DNA from 2 places in the Streptomyces sp. NPDC111520 genome. Region 1 is predicted to be linked to the other one. Evidence: riboswitches for the same ligand, from Rfam matches in the RefSeq annotation. Region 1 holds a riboswitch; the other holds the start of a gene.
What was found. Region 1 has a riboswitch for glycine ahead of gcvT (glycine cleavage system aminomethyltransferase GcvT). Riboswitches for the same ligand answer to the same signal wherever they lie in the genome.
Positions count from the first base shown of each region.

Region 2: it holds a riboswitch for glycine, as region 1 does, so the genes downstream of both, gcvP (aminomethyl-transferring glycine dehydrogenase) here and gcvT (glycine cleavage system aminomethyltransferase GcvT) in region 1, are expected to answer to the same signal.

Region 1 is NZ_JBVKBW010000006.1:266,074-269,582, reverse strand. It holds gene glyA (serine hydroxymethyltransferase) at 1-470, opposite strand, end outside; gene gcvH (glycine cleavage system protein GcvH) at 534-914, opposite strand; gene gcvT (glycine cleavage system aminomethyltransferase GcvT) at 1,000-2,112, opposite strand; glycine riboswitch at 2,292-2,392, opposite strand; gene ACZ7MY_RS16190 (AAA family ATPase) at 2,566-3,243, shown strand; gene ACZ7MY_RS16185 (hypothetical protein) at 3,286-3,509, opposite strand, start outside.
Region 2 is NZ_JBVKBW010000039.1:8,860-12,368, reverse strand. It holds gene gcvP (aminomethyl-transferring glycine dehydrogenase) at 1-1,268, opposite strand, end outside; glycine riboswitch at 1,306-1,422, opposite strand; glycine riboswitch at 1,425-1,528, opposite strand; gene ACZ7MY_RS41990 (PRC-barrel domain-containing protein) at 1,630-2,010, shown strand; gene ACZ7MY_RS41985 (DNA polymerase IV) at 1,923-3,377, opposite strand; gene ACZ7MY_RS41980 (MerR family transcriptional regulator) at 3,459-3,509, opposite strand, start outside.

The DNA.
Region 1 (3,509 bases):
GCCATGTCGACCTGACCGGTCTCCTGGTCCACGTGGTAGGCGACCACGTCGTACAGCTTGCCGGAGAAGTTGATCTTCATGCCGTGGGTCAGGTGCCCGCCGTGGGCGAGGTTCAGACCCAGGATCGTGTCGCCGGGGTTCAGCAGCGCGAACATCGCGGCCGCGTTGGCCTGCGCGCCCGAGTGCGGCTGGACGTTGGCGTGCTCGGCGCCGAAGAGCGCCTTGATCCGGTCGATCGCGAGCTGCTCGACGACGTCGACGTGCTCGCAACCGCCGTAGTAGCGGCGGCCGGGGTACCCCTCGGCGTACTTGTTGGTCAGCACCGAGCCCTGGGCCTGGAGCACCGCGACCGGAGCGAAGTTCTCCGAGGCGATCATCTCGAGGGTGGACTGCTGACGGTGGAGTTCGGCGTCGACGGCGGCGGCGACGTCGGGGTCGAGCTCGTGCAGTGAGCTGTTGAGAAGCGACATCAGGGGGTCATCCGTCCGGAGGTCGGAGTGGACAGGGCGGAGCTGCCGGGAGGTCCCGAGCGGTCAGTTGCCGGTGAAGGCGGTGTACTCGTCCGCGGAGAGCAGGTCGCCCGGCTCCTCGGTGACCTTCACCTTGAACAGCCAGCCGCCCTCGAAGGCCGCCGAGTTCACCAGCGAGGGGTCGTTGACGACGTCCTCGTTGACCTCGGTGACCTCACCGGAGACCGGGGCGTACAGGTCGCTGACCGACTTGGTCGACTCCAGCTCACCGCAGGTCTCGCCCGCGGCGACCGTGTCGCCGACCGCCGGGAGCTGGACGTAGACGACATCGCCGAGGGCGTTCGCCGCGTGCTCGGTGATGCCCACCGACGACACGCCGTCCGCGTCGGCGGCCGAGACCCACTCGTGCTCCTTGCTGTACCGCAGCTGCTGGGGGTTGCTCATGGCGTGAATTCTCCTGGATGACGGTATGTGCTGGTGAACGGCTGTCTTGACAGGTGGGACGGGTGTGCCGGATGTGACCGGGAACTCAGCGCTGCCGCTTGTAGAACGGCAGGGCCACCACCTCGTACGGCTCATGCGTACCGCGGATGTCCACGCCCACACCGGAGGTACCCGGCGCGGCGTGCGCGGCGTCCACGTACGCGATGGCGATCGGCTTGCCCAGGGTCGGGGAGGGGGCGCCGGAGGTGACCTCGCCGACCACCTCGCCGCCCGCCACCACCGGGTAGCCCGCCCGGGGTACCCGGCGGCCCTCGGCGACCAGGCCGACCAGCTTGCGCGGCGGCGTGGCCTCGGCCTTGGCGGCGGCCGCGGCCAGCGCCTCGCGGCCCACGAAGTCACCCGGCTTGTCGAACTTCACGACCCGGCCGAGCCCGGCGTCGAACGGGGTGAGCGCGGTGGTCAGCTCGTGCCCGTACAGCGGCATGCCCGCCTCCAGGCGCAGCGTGTCGCGGCAGGACAGGCCGCACGGCACCAGGCCGGCGTCCGCGCCGGCCTCGGTCAGCGCCTGCCACAGCTTCTCCGCGTCGGCCGGGGCGACGAAGAGCTCGAAGCCGTCCTCGCCGGTGTAGCCCGTGCGGGCGATCAGCGCGGGGACGCCGGCCACGGTGCCGGGCAGGCCCGCGTAGTACTTCAGCCCGTCGAGGTCGGCGTCGGTGACCGACTTCAGGATGGCGGGGGAGTTCGGCCCCTGGACGGCGATCAGCGCGTAGGCGTCCCGGTCGTCGCGGACCGCGGCGTCGAAGCCGGCGGCGCGCTCGGTCACCGCGTCGAGGACGACCTGGGCGTTGGAGGCGTTGGCGACGACCATGTACTCCTCGTCGCCGAGGCGGTAGACGATCAGGTCGTCGAGGATGCCGCCGTCGGGAGCGCAGATCATCGTGTAGCGGGCACGGCCCACGGCCAGCGCCGAGATGTGGCCCACCAGCGCATGGTCCAGGGCCTCGCCCGCACCCGGACCGGTGACCGTGATCTCACCCATGTGGGACAGGTCGAAGAGACCGGCCCGGGTCCGTACGGCGGTGTGCTCGTCGCGCTCGCTGGCGTACCGCAGCGGCATGTCCCAGCCCGCGAAGTCGGTCATGGTGGCGCCGAGGGCGCGGTGCAGCGCGTCCAGTGCGGTACGGCGGGATTCACTCATCGGGCGGGCTCCCAAGGCAAGGAAGAGACAGGTAGGGCGATGACGGGGCAGGTCCTCCCCATCTGTCATCGGAACCTGAGAGGTTCACCTGGACCCTCCGTGCGGAGGAGTCCCGGCTTGCACCTTGGGTGGGGCGGCACCCCCGTGGCCGGGAGGGCTCGCCCGCTTTTCAGATGTGCCTCGAACGCGCGGTATCTGTGCCTGAGAGATTCAAGGGAGGACTTGCTCCTTCGGCGTCCCGCCCGCCACAGCGGTGCGGAAACTCTCCCGCGCGGCCTCGAACGGCCTATATGCGATTGAGGCCGCCATCATTGCACGGGCGCCCGCCGTTGTCGCGATCGCGTCCCGGATGTCCCGGTCCGGTCCCGATCCGGTAGTAACGCCGCCGTTCCTCTGGGTAGGCAAAGACACAGGATTTACCATTTCTTGAACGTCGGACCCGGAGGGCGAACTGTGCGGTGGCAGAGTGCGTATGCGACGGCCGGGGGTCCGGCCGTGTCCCGGCCGGTACCGGCGCGGGCCGGGGAAGCGCGTCGCGGGGGACGTGCCGTACGGCCGCGGCGGCTGATCGATCTGCGACGGGGGCGCCGGCCCGTACGCACCCTGCGCTACCCGCCGGGGGACGTCCTGCTCGTCTCCGGCCTGCCGGGCGGCGGCAAGAGCACCCTCATGCGGCGCGCGACCGGCGGCGCCCGCCTGATCGACTCACAGGACGTCAGGGAACGCTGGCAGGCCCGGGTTCCGCGGCTGCTGCCGTACGCCCTCTACCGTCCCCTGGTACGGATCGCGCACTACGCCGGGCTGTGGCGGGCGCTGCGCTCGGGCGACAGCGTCGTCCTCCACGACTGCGGAACCCTGCGCTGGGTGCGCGCCTGGGTCGCCCGTGAGGCCCGGCGCCGGGGAAGGGGCATGCACCTGGTGCTGCTGGACGTCCCCGTCCGGACCGCGCTGGACGGCCAGCGCGAACGCGGCCGCCGGGTGTCGGCGTACGCCATGGCCCGGCACCGTGCCGCCTCCCGCCGCCTGCTGACGGAGGCGGAGGCGGGCCGGCTGCCGGGGGCGTGCGCCTCGGTGGTGCTGCTGGACCGCGAAGCGGCCCGGGAGCTCGAGGCCATCGACTTCGACGGCTGAGCGGCCGGGCCGCGACGCGTGAGGGGCGGTACCGCTGAACGATCAACCAAACTGCGGATCCACCTGGGCCTGGGGCGCGATCTGCGCCTCGGGCGGCAGCTGCTGCCCCTGGTCGTTCAGGGGGAGCGGCAGCGGGAGCGGAAGCGGCAGCGGCAGTGCGCCGGTGAGCAGCTTCGGCACCGCCAGCAGCAGGGCCTGCAGGTCGGCGACGACGGCGGCGACACCGGCCGTCACACCCGCGAGGTCCTTGGCGACCACCTTGGCCA
Region 2 (3,509 bases), on a different contig from region 1:
TCGACCTGGCGCAGGTTGACCCCGGCCTCGCGGGCGGCGGCCACGACCTCGGCGGCCCGGCCGGGCACACGCGCGGTGACGGTGTCGAAGAAGGCGTCCGTGGTCACCTCGACGCCGCCGGCGCGCAGCCCGGCGGCGAGGACCGCGGCGTAGCGGTGGGTGCGGCGGGCGATCTGCGCCAGGCCGTCGGGGCCGTGGTAGACCGCGTACATGCCGGCCATGACGGCGAGCAGCACCTGCGCGGTGCAGATGTTGCTGGTGGCCTTCTCGCGGCGGATGTGCTGCTCGCGGGTCTGCAGCGCCAGGCGGTAGGCCCGGTCGCCGTCGGCGTCGACGGAGACGCCGACCAGGCGGCCGGGCAGGCTGCGGGCGTGCGTGTCGCGGACGGCCATGTAGCCGGCGTGCGGGCCGCCGAAGCCCATGGGCACACCGAAGCGCTGGGTGGTGCCGACGGCGATGTCGGCGCCGAGCTCGCCGGGGGAGGTCAGCACGGTCAGGGCCAGAAGGTCGGCGGCGACGGTGACGATCGCGCCGAGCCCGTGGGCCTGCTCGATGACCGGCTTGAGGTCGCGCACGGCACCGGAGGCACCCGGGTACTGCAGCAGCACGCCGAAGACACCGCGCTCGGCGATCTCCGCCGGGATACCGCCGGCGAGGTCGGCGACGACGACCTCGACGCCGGTGGGCTCCGCGCGGGTCTCGATCACGGCGACGGTCTGCGGGAAGGTTTCCGCGTCGATCAGGAAGACGCCGTCCTTGACCTTGCCGACCCGGCGGGACAGGGCCATCGCCTCGGCGGCGGCCGTGCCCTCGTCGAGCAGCGAGGCGCCGGAGGTGGGCAGCCCGGTGAGGTCGGCGACGACCGTCTGGAAGTTCAGCAGGGCCTCCAGGCGGCCCTGCGAGATCTCCGGCTGGTAGGGCGTGTACGCCGTGTACCAGGCGGGGTTCTCCATGACGTTGCGCAGGATGACCGGCGGGGTGAAGGTGCCGTGGTAGCCGAGGCCGATCATCGGCCGCAGCACCTGGTTGCGGTCGGCGAGCGAGCGCAGCTCGGCGAGCACCTCGGGCTCGGTGCGGGCGCCGGACAGACCGAGCGCCTCGGCGCTCTTGATGGTGTCCGGGACGGCGGCGGCGGTCAGCTCGTCCAGCGAGCCGTAGCCGACCTGCGCGAGCATCTTGGCCTGCGCACCGGCGTCGGGGCCGATGTGACGCTGCTCGAAGGGGATGCCGCGCTCCAGCTCGGAGAGTGGGATGCGGTTGGCGGTCATCTGCGGAGGCCTCCTGGTCTGGCGCGACACGGCCTCCCCCTCTGTCATCTGAACCTGAGAGCTTCACCGTCCCGCACGTGCCGGGACGGCTTTCACCGTCGGTGAGGAAGTGGCCGCGCACGGTGCGTGCCGCCCTTTCCTGCTTTCCAGAGTGACCTCACCCATGCGGTACGGATGCCTGAGAGATTCCGGGGAGGGTTTGCTCCTTCGGCGCCCGGCGGGCGGTTCCCCGCGTGCCAGGACTCTCCCGCAAGGGGTCAGCAGCCGCTGTCAGCGTACCAGCGCGGTCCGGTGACGGGTCATGTGACAGCCGCCACCTTTCGTGCCTAAATAGGATTAATCGCGACCAGTTGGAGGGACCGTGCAGACCGGTATCGATCCGCGCAGCCTCATCGGGCGCAGGGCCTTCGACCGCAACGGGATGAAGATCGGCACGGTCGACGAGGTGTACCTCGACGACGCCACCGGGGAGCCCGAATGGGCCGCGGTGCGCACCGGTCTCTTCAGCCGCGACGCGTTCGTGCCGCTGGAGCCGAGCGAGTTCACCGGGGAAGAGCTGCGCGTGCCGTTCGACAAGGCGCTGATCAAGGACGCCCCGGACTTCGGAGTGGGCCGGCACCTCTCGCCCGAGCAGGAGCTCCAGCTCTACCACCACTACGGCATGAGCGGGCCCTCGCTGTCCGGCCCGGTGCCGGAGCCCCCGCCGGACCGCGACTTCGGCACGCTGGCCGGCGACAGCTGACGCGGGAACCCCCGCGGGCCCGGTAACACCAGGGGGAGCGGCTCGGACGGTTCCAGCTCCGGGTCCGTCACCGCGAACGTGCGCACCCGCCCCGGCACCACCGAGCCCGGCTCCTCGAAGCGGACGGTGACCCTGCCGACCCCGCTGCCCTGCACCCACCCCGCGCCGTACTCGCGGTGCCGTACGTCCTGGCCCGGCACCCAGCGCCGCTCCTCGGGCGCCGCCTCCCGGACTTCCTCCGCGGGCCGCTCCGGTGCCCCCTCGGACGGGCCCGCCTCCTCGCCCGCCGCCTCCTCCTCCCGCTCCGCCGCCTGGGCGAACAGGTCCTCCTGCGTGAAGTCGGCGAGCCCCGCGACACCGACCCCAAGCAACCGGACGCCGCCCGTGATGTCGACGGCCTCCAGCAGCCTCGCCGCGGTCTCCCGGACCACCGACAGGTCGTCGGTGGGCGCGCGCAGGGTCTCCGAACGGGTCAGCGTCGTGAAGTCGTACCGCCGCACCTTCAGCACCACCGTGCGGCCCGAGCGGCCCGCGGAGCGCAGCCGGCGCACGCAGCGGTCGGTCAGCCGGTCCACCTCCAGCCGGACGCGCACCCGGTCGGTGAGGTCGACGTCGAAGGTGTCCTCGACCGAGATCGACTTGCTCTCGCGGTCGGCGACCACGGGGCGCTCGTCGATGCCCAGGGCCATCCCGTGCACATGGGCGCCGTGCGCCTTGCCGAGCAGGCGGACCAGCTCGGCCTCGCCCGCCTCCACCACCTCGCCGACCGTGAGGATTCCCGCACGCCGCAGGTGCTCGGCGGTCGCGGGACCCACGCCGGGGAGCGTGCGCACCTGCATGGGGGCGAGCAGTTCCCGCTCGGTGCCGGGCTCGATGACGACCAGCCCGTCCGGCTTGGCCTGCTCCGAGGCGATCTTGGCGAGCAGCTTGGAGCCCGCGAGCCCCACCGAACCCGTGAGCCCCGTCGCCGCCTTGATGTCCGCCCGCAGCCGCTCCCCCACCGCGCGCGGGTCGTCCGCGATGCCGCCCGCCTCCAGGTCGACGAAGGCCTCGTCCAGGCTGAGCGGCTCGACGAGCGGCGACAGCCGCGACAGCAGTTCCATGACGACGTCGCTGATCTGCCGGTAGACGGCGAAGCGCGGCATGAGGTAGGCCGCGTTCGGGCACAGCCGCCGGGCGTGCGCCATCGCCATCGCCGAGTGCACCCCGTACACACGGGCCTCGTACGACGCGGTCGCCACCACCCCGCGCGGCCCCACGCCCCCCACGATGACCGGCTTCCCCCGCAGACTCGGCTTCGCGGCCTGCTCGACGGCGGCGAAGAACGCGTCCATGTCCAGATGGAGGATGACCGGCGCGCTTCTCACAGTCACCGATGGTGCACCACAGGTCCGACATCCGCCGTACACGTGTACGGCGGACGGGTGGGCGCGGCCGGTTCCGGCCGGTCAGCCCGCGCGGTTGCGGCGCCGGGCCAGCTCGTCACCCGGGTTGTGGCC